DNA from 3 places in the Paenibacillus sp. J22P165 genome. Region 2 is predicted to be linked to each of the others. Evidence: riboswitches for the same ligand, from Rfam matches in the RefSeq annotation. Region 2 holds a riboswitch; each other region holds the start of a gene.
What was found. Region 2 has a riboswitch for ZMP and ZTP ahead of AC58QM_RS22390 (bifunctional 5,10-methylenetetrahydrofolate dehydrogenase/5,10-methenyltetrahydrofolate cyclohydrolase). Riboswitches for the same ligand answer to the same signal wherever they lie in the genome.

Region 1: another riboswitch for ZMP and ZTP. It lies ahead of AC58QM_RS17735 (DJ-1/PfpI family protein); the one in region 2 lies ahead of AC58QM_RS22390 (bifunctional 5,10-methylenetetrahydrofolate dehydrogenase/5,10-methenyltetrahydrofolate cyclohydrolase).
Region 3: another riboswitch for ZMP and ZTP. It lies ahead of rpiB (ribose 5-phosphate isomerase B); the one in region 2 lies ahead of AC58QM_RS22390 (bifunctional 5,10-methylenetetrahydrofolate dehydrogenase/5,10-methenyltetrahydrofolate cyclohydrolase).

The regions. Positions count from the first base shown of each region.
Region 1 covers NZ_JCAUAP010000007.1:79,504-84,305, reverse strand. The annotation lists gene AC58QM_RS17745 (HAD family hydrolase) at 165-806, shown strand; gene AC58QM_RS17740 (GyrI-like domain-containing protein) at 1,140-1,655, shown strand; ZMP/ZTP riboswitch at 1,776-1,854, shown strand; gene AC58QM_RS17735 (DJ-1/PfpI family protein) at 1,913-2,527, shown strand; gene AC58QM_RS17730 (hypothetical protein) at 2,641-3,003, shown strand; gene AC58QM_RS17725 (phosphotransferase enzyme family protein) at 3,188-4,165, shown strand; gene AC58QM_RS17720 (phosphotransferase family protein) at 4,375-4,802, shown strand, end outside.
Region 2 covers NZ_JCAUAP010000008.1:511,984-516,785, forward strand. The annotation lists gene AC58QM_RS22380 (sugar phosphate isomerase/epimerase family protein) at 1-683, opposite strand, end outside; gene AC58QM_RS22385 (DUF6886 family protein) at 788-1,312, opposite strand; gene AC58QM_RS22390 (bifunctional 5,10-methylenetetrahydrofolate dehydrogenase/5,10-methenyltetrahydrofolate cyclohydrolase) at 1,331-2,182, opposite strand; ZMP/ZTP riboswitch at 2,234-2,311, opposite strand; gene AC58QM_RS22395 (hypothetical protein) at 2,372-4,000, opposite strand; gene AC58QM_RS22400 (apurinic/apyrimidinic endonuclease family protein) at 4,053-4,802, opposite strand, start outside.
Region 3 covers NZ_JCAUAP010000023.1:40,225-45,026, forward strand. The annotation lists gene AC58QM_RS33720 (TIGR01440 family protein) at 15-626, opposite strand; gene rpiB (ribose 5-phosphate isomerase B) at 642-1,100, opposite strand; ZMP/ZTP riboswitch at 1,205-1,285, opposite strand; gene AC58QM_RS33730 (low molecular weight protein arginine phosphatase) at 1,381-1,953, opposite strand; gene AC58QM_RS33735 (manganese efflux pump MntP) at 2,055-2,615, opposite strand; gene AC58QM_RS33740 (L-threonylcarbamoyladenylate synthase) at 2,772-3,839, opposite strand; gene spoIIR (stage II sporulation protein R) at 3,865-4,638, opposite strand; gene prmC (peptide chain release factor N(5)-glutamine methyltransferase) at 4,784-4,802, opposite strand, start outside.

The DNA.
Region 1 (4,802 bases), on a different contig from region 2:
ACGTTCTTACCCTTGCACAGTTGGCGAACAACTCAGGTACAGCGCTTCTAGGCAATTGTTTTTAATATTCTTAAAATATTATCCATTTCCCCATAATTAAATTATTGTAAGCGGTTGCGTTTTGAAACGTAATGACTCCATAGCTGACAAAGGAGAACGAAACAATGAAAAAGTACATACTCTTCGATCATGATGGTGTTTTGGTTGATACTGAATTCTGGTATTACAAAGCGGGAGAACGTGCTCTGGCTGACATTGGATTTACCTTGGATAAAGATCAATACCTCCGCGACATGACCCAATCATTGGGCACTTGGGCCCAAGCTAGGGCGGCAGGTATTGATGAAAAGACCCTCAGCAAGCGGCGTGAGGTCCGCAACGTCTATTATCAGGAGTATCTAAGAACAGAAGCCATAGAGATTGAAGGCGTAGTTGAAACTCTAGCCGAACTTTCAAAGTATGTCCGTATGGCCATCGTGACGACTGCAAAGCGCGCAGATTTTCAACTTATTCATGAAAATCGCCAGATTATTCAATTCATGGAATTCATCCTTGTTCGCGAAGATTACGAGCACACCAAGCCGCACCCGGAACCATACTTGACCGGCCAAAAGCGCTTCGGAGCTACCAAAGAAGAGACCCTCGTTGTAGAGGATTCAAACAGAGGGTTGAACTCAGCCGTGGCGGCTGGTATCGACTGTGTTATTGTCCATAACGACTTCACAAAAACACATGACTTCTCTCAGGCCAGCTATCGAATCAAATCGCTGATTGAATTAAAGGATATTATCTTGAATATAACCTGAGAAAATAGCGTATATAATGAAATTTGATATTGAGCAAATAGTTCAAAGGCACAAATGTTTCTACATAAATTTCAATGAAACTGCCTGAGGAATCAGGCTTTTACTTTTTTGTAGGAGGTTTTTTGAATCAACAATGGATCATTCAAGTGTTACTCAACTCTCCAACCAAATAACCTTAATCCCATCCCCGTTTCCGGAGGGTGAATGAAAAAGGAATATATTTACAATGAAACAAATGTTCTGTATTATGATAGGGAAACATATCAAATAGAGATGATCTCCTATGAGTAGTGTAGTAATTCATGAATCAAGTGAGATTGGGGAGTGTATGCTTTGCAGGAAACAATAGCGATTGACTTGGTTGAAGTGGCGCCTTTCAAGACATTGGCTGTAAGGACGGGAATGACATCAGACAAGAACGGGACTAGGGTGGCATGGAGCAAGCTTACCGCTCAGGTCCCACTTGACGATACGCGACTTACGGACGTGCCTTCAGCGTATGTGTTCATTCCGCAGGAGCAATGGAGCAACAAAGTTGATACGCTTTGGGTAGGATTGGCGGTTCGTGAGTTTGGGGATGTACCGGATGGCATCGAGACTTTGGAGATTAGCGGTGGGCTTTGTGTGAGTGCAAAAGTATGCGGGAATGAGGCCCATATGTGGCGAGTATATGATGCGTTATTTGCATGGCTTGAACAGTCTCCTGATTATGAAATAGATCGGCGTCAAGGCGTATTTGGGATGGAGACAGTTCCGCTTGAACCGTTGAACGCTCTCACAGTTCCTTATTCAGAAATTGAAACATTTAACTTTGAAATGCTATACCCTATTCGTAAGAAGTCATCGTAGATTTATACGAAGAACTTTTGTTCAGAAAATTCATGTTATCTACAAAGAAAGGGCCGTCCTGTAAAGGATGGCCTTAAGGCTTGATAAAGTTAGATTTTCTAGATTATAATAAAGTAAATATTTGGTATGTGCGACTGGCGAAACGTGGAGTACCACGAGGAAGCATATATGTCATACGCCGTTCGCCTGGGCAAAGTATTTGGTCTAAGATCAGATGCTTTTTTTGTGCTTTTATATGAAAAGGACGGTGTTATGGAGTGAAAATAGCTTATATTCTTTTTGACAAGATGACAACATTGGATTTTGTTGGTTTTTATGAAGCGGTATCTTGGCTAAAAATTCTAAATGCTAAAGAAAATGTGTCTTGGGATCTCTGTGCAGCACGTGAGGAAATTACAGACGACCGTGGAATGACAATACAAATAAAGCATATCAGCCCAGATCTGTCTAAGTATGATTTGATATTTATACCCGGCGGGATGTCTACGAGAGAATTAAGATACGATACAGAGTTTGTATCTTGGATACAGACTGCTCGAGATGTGGAATACAAAGTATCTGTTTGCACAGGTGCTTTGCTGTTAGGTGCTGCAGGTTTCTTAACTGATAAAATGGCGACAACGAACCCTTCAGCTTACGATTTGTTGATTCCTTATTGCACAGCGGTTGTTAAGGCAAGGGTTGTACGCGATGGAAATATTTTTACTGGGGGAGGCGTTTCTGCTTCAATTGATCTGGGGTTGTACCTTGTTGAATCACTTACGAATATGGAAGTAGTAAAAAAGGTCCAAAAGATGATGGATTACCCTTACTATCAGGCGGGGCAATTGTCTACTATCTTCATGCCACACACGAGTGATGAATACTGTTAACAACGTCAGCGCGTTAAAGGAATTAAGAATTCACTGATGAAATTATAAGTAAATGATTTTCTCGATTGCAATAGGGAGCTATCGAATACTCAGACGGGTGGTGTTAAGTAACAATGTATATTAGATTTCATGGTAATTATAATAGTCCTAAGACTAAAAAACCTTTTGGTATTTTTGTAGTCATATATCACCTATATCGTGATGGAAGGCTTTCTGAAAGTGAGAGCAAGCTTTATCTCGACACCAAAGAATGGTTTGAAAAAAATTTACCCAACCCACCGTATTATGAAGATAATAATTCAATTAACGCTGTAACTTGGTTTAAAGATGATGGTAACACAGAAACCATGCTAGTTCATCTGGAACCTTTCTTTAGAATTGCTGAGAAACATCGAATAGAAATAATAAAATCTGTTTCCAGAGAACTTCCAGGTGTTCTTGCTTACGAGGATGAATATCAAGTTGGAGTTTTCTGATTTTCCGAGCTTAACTGAAACACAGATGAACAACAACCAGAAACGGTAGCCAGCCAATGAGCTGCTACCGTTTTCACATCTAACGGGTATGAATTTTCAATTAAAGACGTTTATTATTGACCAAAATCGATTGATTTGGATTAGAATTAGATTAATTACCTTTGGAGTGTGATCGAAGAAAACGATGGATAAGAATATTAAACATCTATTCAATCAAGATATATTGAGACAAGCCGCAGAACGTTATGGTATACGCGAAGACTCACTAATCGAATTAAATGGTTTTCAAAACTTCGTTTATTCTGGATTGGTTGGAGATCGTGAAGTTATACTCAGGATTGCTCATATTACACATCGGAATAAAGAATTAACGAAAGCGGAATTAGAGTTTATCATGTATCTGGCACAGTCTGGTGTAAAAGTAGCTAGTCCGATACAGTCTTTAACGGGTGATCTTCTTCATACAATTGATGATGCTTTTGTTGTGACAGCCTTTGAGAAAGCCCCTGGTAGAAACGCAAATATCGCTCGGGAGAGCAATACGTTTTATGAGAATATAGGTCAATTGGTGGGGAGAATACATAAAGTCTCACTTCACTATCCCCACAAACCATTACGCTATGAATGGCATGACAATGCTTTATTAGCTTCATTTAAAAACGATTGTCCGTCAGAATTATACAACAGTTTTGACCGATTAATTGGAGAAGTTAGCGCTCTTTCTAAGGATAAAAATACATACGGGCTTATTCATGGGGATGTAAGCTGTGGTAATTATTTAAATGATGGAGATAAGGCAAATATTATCGATTTTGACGAGGCGGAATATAGCTGGTTTGTGTCTGATATTGCTACACCATTATTTTATGAAATCCCTATTCCGTGGGTTGTGGATGGAGAGGTAAGAAAGGAGATTACAAAACGTTTTTTTTCTAACTTTTTAAACGGTTATTGTAAAGAAAATACGGTAAGTCAAGTATGGTTAAAGAAAATACCTTTATTTATCGATTTAAGACAAGCTAGAGTTTTATCCGCTTTATATAGAAGCAGAGATTTTAATGCTCCTGATTGGAGTGAATGGGATGAACAAGCTCGGCGCTTCTACTATTTCAACTTACTGAATAATACACCATATATTGATTTGGACTTTTCGCGAATGTAAAAACGAGCAGGAATGCTACAAATGATGCAGTACTTCTTAGCTTTATACAGATTGTGGATTCGTTCATTGTTCTGGAGGATTATGGAGAAATACGATTAATCTAAGGGGAACTATAAGTTGAGGCTGCTATGCTGGCTGTCTCGTTAAGCAATTGGGCAGAAAATTTGAAGAGGGACAATATATTACTACTGTGAAAAGGGGCTGAGACTATGACCGCGTATGAAAAACCAAATTTGGCCGTGAGTGAAATTGAGGCAGTGTTGCGAAAGCATTTTGGACCTGGTGCGGCCGAAATAACGACATTGACCGGGGGAAACTTGAGCAGCGTGTTTTCCTTTGTTCATGAATCCAATAGTTACGTCGTAAAATTCAGTGATTTGGAAGGCGCATATCAGACAGAAAGCTTTGTCTCTGACTTGCTGACGGGTCAAGGCATTACTTTTCCGAGATGCATAGCGCTAGGGAAAACCGGGTCGTTGACATATATCATCACTGAACGGATTAGCGGACGCAATCTAGCTGATTACACAGATGAGCAACAGGCCGCTCACTTACCTGAGCTTATCAGCATCTTGACCAAACTGGCTGCCGTGGACGTCGGATCTACGAACGGATATGGGTGGATCGGACCTGATGG
Region 2 (4,802 bases):
ATACCTTTATACCCGGATGCATGCAAGGCCGTAACGAATTGATCATAGGGATACTGTCCAGTCCCAGGGGACAATCGTCCTGTATCGGCAAGATGAATATGTTGGAGCCATTCTTTATTTTCGATAAGGGTAGTGATTGAATCCTGTTCTTCATCCATATGGTAGAAATCAGCCAAAACCCGTATGGAGGGATGATTTACTTGTTTAGCAAAAGCTACCGCCTCAGAAACTGTGTTGATTATGTTAGATTCCTTGCGATTCAAAGGCTCTATAGCCAATGAAACACTTGTATCTTGGAATTCTTCACCGATGACAGAGAGTAATTGAAGCAGCTGTTCCTCTGCGCGATTGCGCTCCCAACCGTCCGGGATTTGACGTGCTTTTCCACTTCCCAATACGGCTGTCTGAGCTCCTATCTTATTTAAAGCGCTTGCAGCTTTATGAACATAACGACGGATTCGTTCTTCATCCGCTTCTGGACCTACCACTTTCAAGTCTCCAGGAAAAAATATACTGAAAGCTTGCACCGGCAATGGACTGTTCACGTACAAAGGAAGCTTGGTGTTGAAGTCCGCCTCATCCTCTAAATTTAATGATACGAGAGCGCATTCCATATAATCGAAGCCAATACGTTGAAGTCTTTCCGCTTCCTGAATTCCACTGCACCATCCAAATTTATACATGTCCATTCCTCCCTATCGTTACTTACTCTTTTAATATAGCAAAAAAACCAAAGAATAGGATCATGAATTTGTCCAATTCTTTGGCTATTTTATCTAGAAGGTATTTAGAGTTCTCGCTGCTCCGCAAATCCCATTCTACACATGGAATAATTGAAACTCGCTTGCTGAATTTTATCAGACAAGTCCCATAAATTATTCAAAATGCGAACTTCCACGTTTCTTCTAAAGAGCTCTCCGAACAAATCTCGAATTTCAACTTTATGGATAGGTATTTGTGACTTCTCACTCACATAGTACCCAGCTCCAGGATCTAGCGAGTAAAAATCGGTCGAATCAAGTTCGTACAAATATAGCGTTGTCTGTTTCATAATATCAAACCATTTATGCTCGATAGCAACAACATGCGTCGTTGACTGCGAGGAAATAAAGTGTCTTTTATCTTCATCAGAAGTGGTTTCATTGCAATGATAGGTCACTCTTGGACAATTCCGAGGTGTCAGAAAATTAGGTAGGCATTGTTCATTAATCGCCCATACTAATCCTTTTTCTGGATCCAAGTCTTTTCTTGTAGGAATTCTAGGGTTAAAAATAGCAATGTCTTTCTCTTCGCTTACGTGAAATAATTTCACCTATGCTCCTGCCCCCTATCATCTAGAATTCACATACTTCTCCGCTGCATCAACTGTATGTTTCAATAAGGTTGCTATAGTAACGGGTCCTACTCCCGCAGGAACAGGTGTAATCGCTGATGCCTTCACGCGACAAGCCTCATAATCAACATCTCCAATGTTGCCTGGATTATATCCCGCATCCATCACGACCGCTCCTGGTTTAATCCAATCTCCTTGCACAAAATTCGGTTTACCAACAGCCGCTACCACAATGTCCGCTAATCGAACCATGTCTCCCACATTCGACGTCTTTGAGTGACAGATGGTTACAGTTGCGTTCCGATTTAATAGCATCATAGAAACCGGCTTCCCCAGAATGGGACTTCTGCCAATCACCACAGCGTGTTTGCCCTCTATGGGAATCTGGTAATCATCCATAATGGCTAGGATAGCCGCTGGTGTACAGGATGGAAAAGCAGCAATGCCGAAGGCATTTTGAGCAAAACCTTGTGTCGTTACGCCATCTACATCCTTATCCATATGAATCGCTTCAAATGCCGCCCTTTCATCAATATGATGAGGGACAGGATGTTGAAGCAAAATCCCATGCACACTTGGGTCAGCATTCAGTTTCTGAATGGCAGCGATTAATTCTTCAGTCGTTGTATGCGCGGGTAGCTCAACTCGAATAGAACGGATACCCAGTCGTTTACACGCATTTCCTTTCATTTTCACATAAGTAGCTGAAGAAGGATCATCGCCAACTAAAATCGTCGCTAGGCAAGGTGTGACCCCTTTCAAAGCTAACTGACTAATTCTACTTATCAGCGCCTCTTTCATGTTCGTTGCCACCCGATTACCGTCCAAGATTACTGTTTCCACATTCATCTCATCATTCCTCCCAAGGTAAGAACATAAAGAGGTAAGGGGAATTCCCCTTACCTCTGCCCAGGCGTACGGCTATTATCGGTGTGCTCCCTCATGGTTACCCATGCTCCGCCAGTTACACATCGTTTATTGATAGGTATATCATAGCAATCCATTCCCCTATGTTCAACATGTTTGTCAAAAAAATGACTATAAAGATGCTGGTGACAGGAAGAACGAATACCACAAATTCGTCATGAATACATCAAGCACAACAAAGTAGAACATCTCGAGCCCTACATTTCGCTCAGATAAACCTCTTCGCCATAAGCGAGTTACACCATAAGAAATGACAGCAAAAATAGCGAGTAACAACAAGCCAGCCCACACAGATTGCAAGCTATCTGGCATGACTTGCAGAGCCATTGATTTTCGAAAATCCCCAATAAAAAGGGCTTTGACGATGAGATACATCGCAAGGGATATCCCAAAATGCCGCTTGGCATGCTCATCATAATGATATTGCCAAAATACACTGATAATGACTAAATAAAGGCCAGGTAGTAAAATCCATTTTAAGCTTATAAGTGCCGTGAGAACGCCAATCCCCCAAAAAAGCGGTAAGTTTCCAGCTGCTTCTTGCAAATCCTCTGTGCCTATATGGTTCATACGCTCCAAATAAGGTATCTGATCTGTTGCGTAATAAACGCGATAGGACTCCGCATTCACGGCATCCAGCCAAACAGCTAATGAACTATCTGCTCTTGTCGCTAAGCTCGGATAGGACGCGAATCCACTGAATTGACTAATCCGAGCAGAATCTCTCATTTTACCATCCTTGAAACTAACTTTGTACACCTCTTGACTCGTTTGGCGCCTATTTTTCTCATAAACAGACGATACCACAAGCGTAACTTCGCCAGAGGAAGATTGTGTGAAGGAAGGATGCAAAATCGTATCCGAATCGCTCTTAGTCGTGACAGGCAGGTTGATAACATCATCTACCAACTTATCTGGTTGATTCGAAGGGAATGTAAGCAAGTGCAACGTACTCTTCCCAGATTTACGAGAACTCGTCGTATACACCGTCATCATTGATGAACCATCGACTGCCAGCGCTATATCATCTAAACTACTCGTTGCATAATCGACATCCTTTAACTTGCGCTGTACAAGCGGTTTCCAAGTTTCTGATGCGAGTTGAACGTAATGAAAAGATTCATTGCCTTCTTTACTGATTGCGTAGACGAGTGAAAGACTGCCGGTCGCATCCCGATGTCCTTGGATATGTCTGATATTGGGGATATCAAGCTGGGACCAAGTTAGCTTCTCATTCGGATGAAAAGCACTCACATACAGTGTTGTATCATTGTAAGCCAACAGGATGCTTTCCCCTTGAGAATTCTTTACCGTTTGAACAGCCGTAATTTCATTGGCATTCATTACGAACATCGGCGACCAAGCGCCGTTCTTCCACTCGCTCGTATATAGCTGATTTCCGTCCCCAATCCAAACCACATGATCCTTATCTAATTGCCTATAGGAACGAAATGAACCCTCAGCAGGTAAGCCGCGTGTTTCCGAAGTACGCTGCCCCTTATCATCAATCGTGACCAATTCAATCGTTTTTCCTGCCAAATACGCAAAGCTGCGATCGCCAACCATTTGCACAGGTTCACCGATCGTTGCTACTTGCGTTAATTCCGTTGCACGGCCAAAAGGTTCTGGATATGGCTTTACATTTTCATTCGCCAACATGAACGTTTGAATCAAACCGATGACGATGATCGCCGCCAAAAAAGGAACATACGTAAACAGCTTCCATCTTGATTTCTTCACTTCGTAAAAACCTCCAAAACTTTCATACTGCCCTAGTAGTTAAAATGATTGCTTAATAAGAATGATTGCTGCGTATTAATTTTCCATTGTTCAATAAACGCGCCACCCAATCATAACATTGATTCAATTGATCTTCACTAATAAAATCAGAACGGTGCTCAAACATGATTTTCACTTGATCATTCTGCTCAGCAACTATCGCGAGATAATCCTCAATAGGGGCCCAACCGTCTCGTGGATCCAATTCAGGTAGGACAGGATGACGCGAATTGGAAATTGTATCCTTAATTTGCACTGTACTTAGATGAATCGAATAGGCATAACGGGCAAATTTATGTATCACTTTTCTAGCATCAAAGTATGGGTCTACCTTTTCCTGTAAATACAGTCTCGCTGTATCTAGACAAACTTTGATTTGGGGATACTTCCCTAACAGCTCCTCAAGAAAAGTCGTATCATAGATATATCGATTCAACGCATCAAATTCAAGAACAGGGATGAAGCCATACGCTTCGCTTTTCATAGTCAACCATTGAAAAAGCACTTCTGTTCTTTCGATTAATTCTGTAAGTGTCATCTCATTTTCAGACATATACTCCGATTTGTCAGAGAATCTCCACGTACGCCAATCTACCCGATCATCCAGAACAACAGGCTTCGGATAGTGAAAAAGGATGTACGTTGGGTTCATGGAAGCAAGGTACTCCAGCTCACTCTGCACCCAAGCATAGGCGGATTCTCTCATCTCAGGCGTATTTGCCAGGAATAAAGCATCTCGCATGTTAGATACATGAGGACGTAA
Region 3 (4,802 bases), on a different contig from region 2:
TCGTTAAAATACAATTAGCAATCTGCATCAGGTGCAGCTTGTTGATAGAGTTGCTCCGCTAGATCGGCGGAGTAGATAGCTCTCGTGCCGCCGATCAGCTTAGGCCTTGCGAAGGCCATCGTAACGTACGCTTGGCCGATATGGCGAACAGGTGGCCTGACAGGCACAGCCACTTTACGCAGGTGCATCCCGATCAGCGTACTGCCAATATCGATAGCCGCGTGAGCCGCAATCGACTCCACCACGACGGCCTTTGTGAAGTGCCGATACGCATAAGAGGCCATCGAGCCTCCTGCCTTCGGCACGGGAATGACAGAGACCGGCTCCAGCTGTGGCGCTAGCGTCAAAAGCTCTTCTTCCACAACCAGCGCACGATTCAAATGCTCACAGCACTGATAGGCCGCAAACAGTCCGAACTCGCTGCAAATGCGCTTCACCGTCTCAAAAATCGGCTTAGCCGCATCCAGCGTACCCGATGTACCAATTCGATGCCCGAGAATTTCACTCGTGCTCGTACCGATCACAAGAATGTTGCCGGGTCGCAAGCCGCCGACCGTAACCAGCTCCCGCAGGTTCGCTTCCAAAGCTTCCGCTGCTGCTATAGGGTCAAATACAGAATCACTCATTATTCATCCTCATTTCTAGGGATGTACCGTGAAACGATCCTCAATGCTCTGCACTTTATTGATGCGGTTCTTATGGCGGACGCCCTCTGAAAACTCGGTTTCCAACCAGATTTTGACGATTTCTTCCGCTACACCAGGTCCAACTACTCGCTCACCCATTGCAAGCACGTTCGTATCATTATGTTCACGTGTCGCTTTCGCAGAGAAAAGATCGTGCACAAGTGCACAGCGAATTCCCGGAACCTTATTGGCAGCAATGGACATCCCAATGCCTGTTCCACAAAGCAGAATCCCTTTGTCTGCTTCTCCTGAAACGACTTTTTCGCAAACTTGAAGTGCATAATCTGGATAATCAACGGAGTCGCCGCAGCTGCATCCGAAATCAATCACTTGATGACCTAATGATTCAATAAAAGGAATGATAACATCTTTCAAACGATAGCCTGCATGATCTGCACCTAAAGCAATTTTCATGAATAAAACGCTCCTTTTTGACTGTTCGAATTCGACCATCCTATTATATCCCAAAGCTCACCAAAAACGAAAAAAAGAGCGCACACGCTAAAAAACGCGCGTTGCTCTTTTGCCCAGGCGACCGGCCGTATAGCTCAATGCTCCATTGTGGTTACTCCCACTCGTCGCCAGTTACATTGAGTCTTGCTTGTTACCTGTATTTTATCGCATTCCTCGCGATGTGTAAAGTTCTATTAGCCTACATGAAGACATAAGGTGCAATCTGGAAAAACGATTTTGGTTAACGCAGCTTTTTTACCAATTTATCTAAGCTCCGACTAATTTCTTCAGCGGTGTTTCGGTAATCAGCCAATGATCCGCCATAAGGATCGGAAATATCGTAATCGGGAATCGTATTTTCCAACGTATACATACGACTTCTTTCTTCGACAGATACCGTTTGGGACAACGCCTGTTTAAGTTGAAGCTCCGCTGCGAGCTGCTCTCTCTCTTCAATTGCCTTCAGAATTCGATCATCGTCCTCTACATACTCATTGAGCGTATAAGTCTTCTCGATCGCATGAGGGAAGCGCCCAATCACGGTACGTTTATGCCCCGTTGTCATCGTCAAGACCAGGTCAGCCCAATCGACATCTGCAGCACTTATTGCTAGCGAACTAATCGATTCTTTGAAACCCGCTTCATGGAGAAGCGATTGGCTATTCCTAGAGATCGGACCACCCGTCATCGCGGATACACCTGCCGAACGAACCTCCGCCGCAAGCCCCTCTTGACGCACCCTCATACGCAGCAAACCTTCAGCTAACGGACTGCGGCACGTATTTCCTGTACAGACAAATAGAATTCGCAACATGAAATCCTCCCGAAATAAACGACTACACCCTCCTCTTAAGAGAGGTGCGTTTATATAGAAATTTAAGAACGGCTGCACCGTCCATGATTACTCGTATTGTATCATAGTAAAAACTTGATCCCAAACCCTAATAAGATAAGTCCGCCGAATGCCTCGCCGTATTCGCCTACCCAACCGCTAACACGTCTACCTAATAGCAAGCCCGCTATCGAAAGCAACCCGCCAAATAAACCAAAGACGAGCACAGTGAGCACGATATCGGTAGCAAACATGCCAAGCGATACACCCACCGAGAATGAATCTATACTTACACTGAGAGCAAATATAATAAGCCCCCATAGTGTCCGATGATCAAAGGCCGTCGCTTCTTCCCCGCGTACCGAGCTGTATACCATATGGGCTCCAAGCAAAATAAGCAAACATCCCCCCGCGGCAGTCGCTACGTTACCCAATAGGAGCGAAACATATTGCCCCATAAACATCCCCGTCAGCGGCATGATTACATGGAAAAGACCGATGATAATGCTTATTTTCAAAATATCCCACAGACGAATGCCCTTCATTCCTATGCCAATTCCTAACGAAAAAGCATCTAGGCCCAAAGCAATCGCCATTATTCCAATTGTCATGAGTTGCCCAACTTGTACCCCAGATGCGAGCATAGCACGATCCCCCTTGTCCACGATTCTTTCTCAAGATATGCGGACAAACTGGGAATCATGCTAATCACAATAAACGGCTACACCGTCCTACTTGGACGGTAGCGTTTATCTGGAATATAAGGCAATTTAGTGCGTGAAACACAAAAATCTTATATTTTAGAGACGGATCCGTTCATGCCCCGCTGCTTTGAGCAGTCGATTCATAATCGCGCTGCCAATGCCTGAATCAGGGACACCTTCTGCAACAATATAACTAATACCTTGGTGATCAAAAGTCCGCAGAGCGCCATATAGCTCCCGAGCAATCGAATCTGGTTCGGATAGAGAGCCGCATGCGAGAATGAGATCTGCACGGTATTCGCCTGCTCTCTCCTCAAAGGTAAGAATACCCGTCGACTCTCCTCGTGCCTTGGCAGCATCAATATCCTGCTGAATCCATGCTGAGACTTCCTGCACATTGTCCCCTTGCACGATGTGCATAAAGCCCTTCGGCGCATAATGCGTGTACTTCATACCTGGCGCACGCGGGGTATCCGAAGCCTCTACTTCTGTCGGTTCAGACACATGAATAGGCAGCTCTGGCAACACGACATGCAGCTGCTCTGCTGTCACACCACCTGGTCTCAGGATGTATAACTCCCCGTCAACCAGCTGAATCACCGTGGACTCTACGCCAACACCAGTTGCACCGCCATCCACAATGCCGCCAATCTTCCCGTCCAAATCATCACGCACATGCGAGGCTAGGGTTGGGCTCGGTCTACCTGAGCTGTTCGCACTTGGCGCCGCTATCGGCAGCCCTGTTTCTCGCAGCAGCTGTAAGGCAACCGGATGATCAGGTATACGAATGCCTACCGTTTGCAGACCTGCCGTCACTAACGGCGAAAGGCTACCTGCAAGAACAGGTAGCACAATGGTTAAGGGGCCTGGCCAAAAGGCTTGCATAAGAGCTAGATGATCCGTTGTTAGACTATCCGACTGAATAAGACTTGGGAGCTGGTTCACATCAGCAATATGTACAATCAGAGGGTTATCAGACGGCCTCCCTTTTGCAGCGAAAATCTGGAGAACGGCGGCGGTATTCGTCGCATCCGCTCCAAGTCCGTACACCGTTTCGGTCGGAAAAGCGACCGTATCACCTTGCTGCAGAAGTTTCGCTGCTTCTGCTATATCCTGCGCTGTTGCGCCAATCGCTCCTTGATTCACGTTCCAGTAGATTGTCACAAACTCTCATCCTTACTTGTATAGATTAGCTGAACCACGAAAAGATCGCCTTAAACATTTCCCAAATAAAGAACTTTACTTTCGGTTGAGCCGGCTCTTCGGTCGTGGTCGTGGTAACTGAAGCTGCTACGACCTCACCTTTTGTGTCTTTCTTTGCTACCTTCTCTGTCGAAGTAGCTTTATCTTTGCTAGCGACAGTTTTCGCTTTATCTTCTTTAACCGGCTGCTTTTCCTTGCCATTCTCATCGGTCGTTTTGGCCACGACAACAGCTGCTGAAGCAACCGCTTCACCCGATACGGAATCTACAAAGCATAACGGTGGAAATAACACGCACCACCAATTTTGGCCTTCACCCGAACCAATCACAACACGCAATGCTTCATAATCCCCAGCTGGGTAGACGTCATTTCCGTACATTTTGGTTGGAAAAGGAACAACACCTAGCTCTACTGTATGCGGATAATTATAGCCACGGGATGCAATCATCTCGCCAACAAGTTGATCGAATTCAGGCAAATGCGCGTTCACAACCGCTCTTGCCTCGTCTAAGGAATGGGGTCCAACAACCCACTCTGCCATACGAGCAATAATCGCATCGCGAATCTCGCGTTTCAAAGCTTGGTCCTGCGCAGAATCCGAATTTGCTAGAATACGCAAACGAATCGATTCTTCTGGTATCGTAGGCGAAATAACCGCCGCATTCGTACGATTGGATTCCCAACACATAATCATAAGTATAAGTGCAAAAACAATGAATAATAAACTCTTAACTGAGTGGCGCTCCGTTCTCTTAACCATGGAGAGTAGCCCCTTTCCCGTCATCTACTAGCCAGTATGGACAATAGTGGGTGGGGCTAAACCTATGAATCTATTATTTTTGGCAAAATGATAGAGTTGGTAGAGGGCTCATATTTGCAGGCTTTCAGGCTCGCCTGGATCAAGCCTACAGCTGGCGTGGCTCA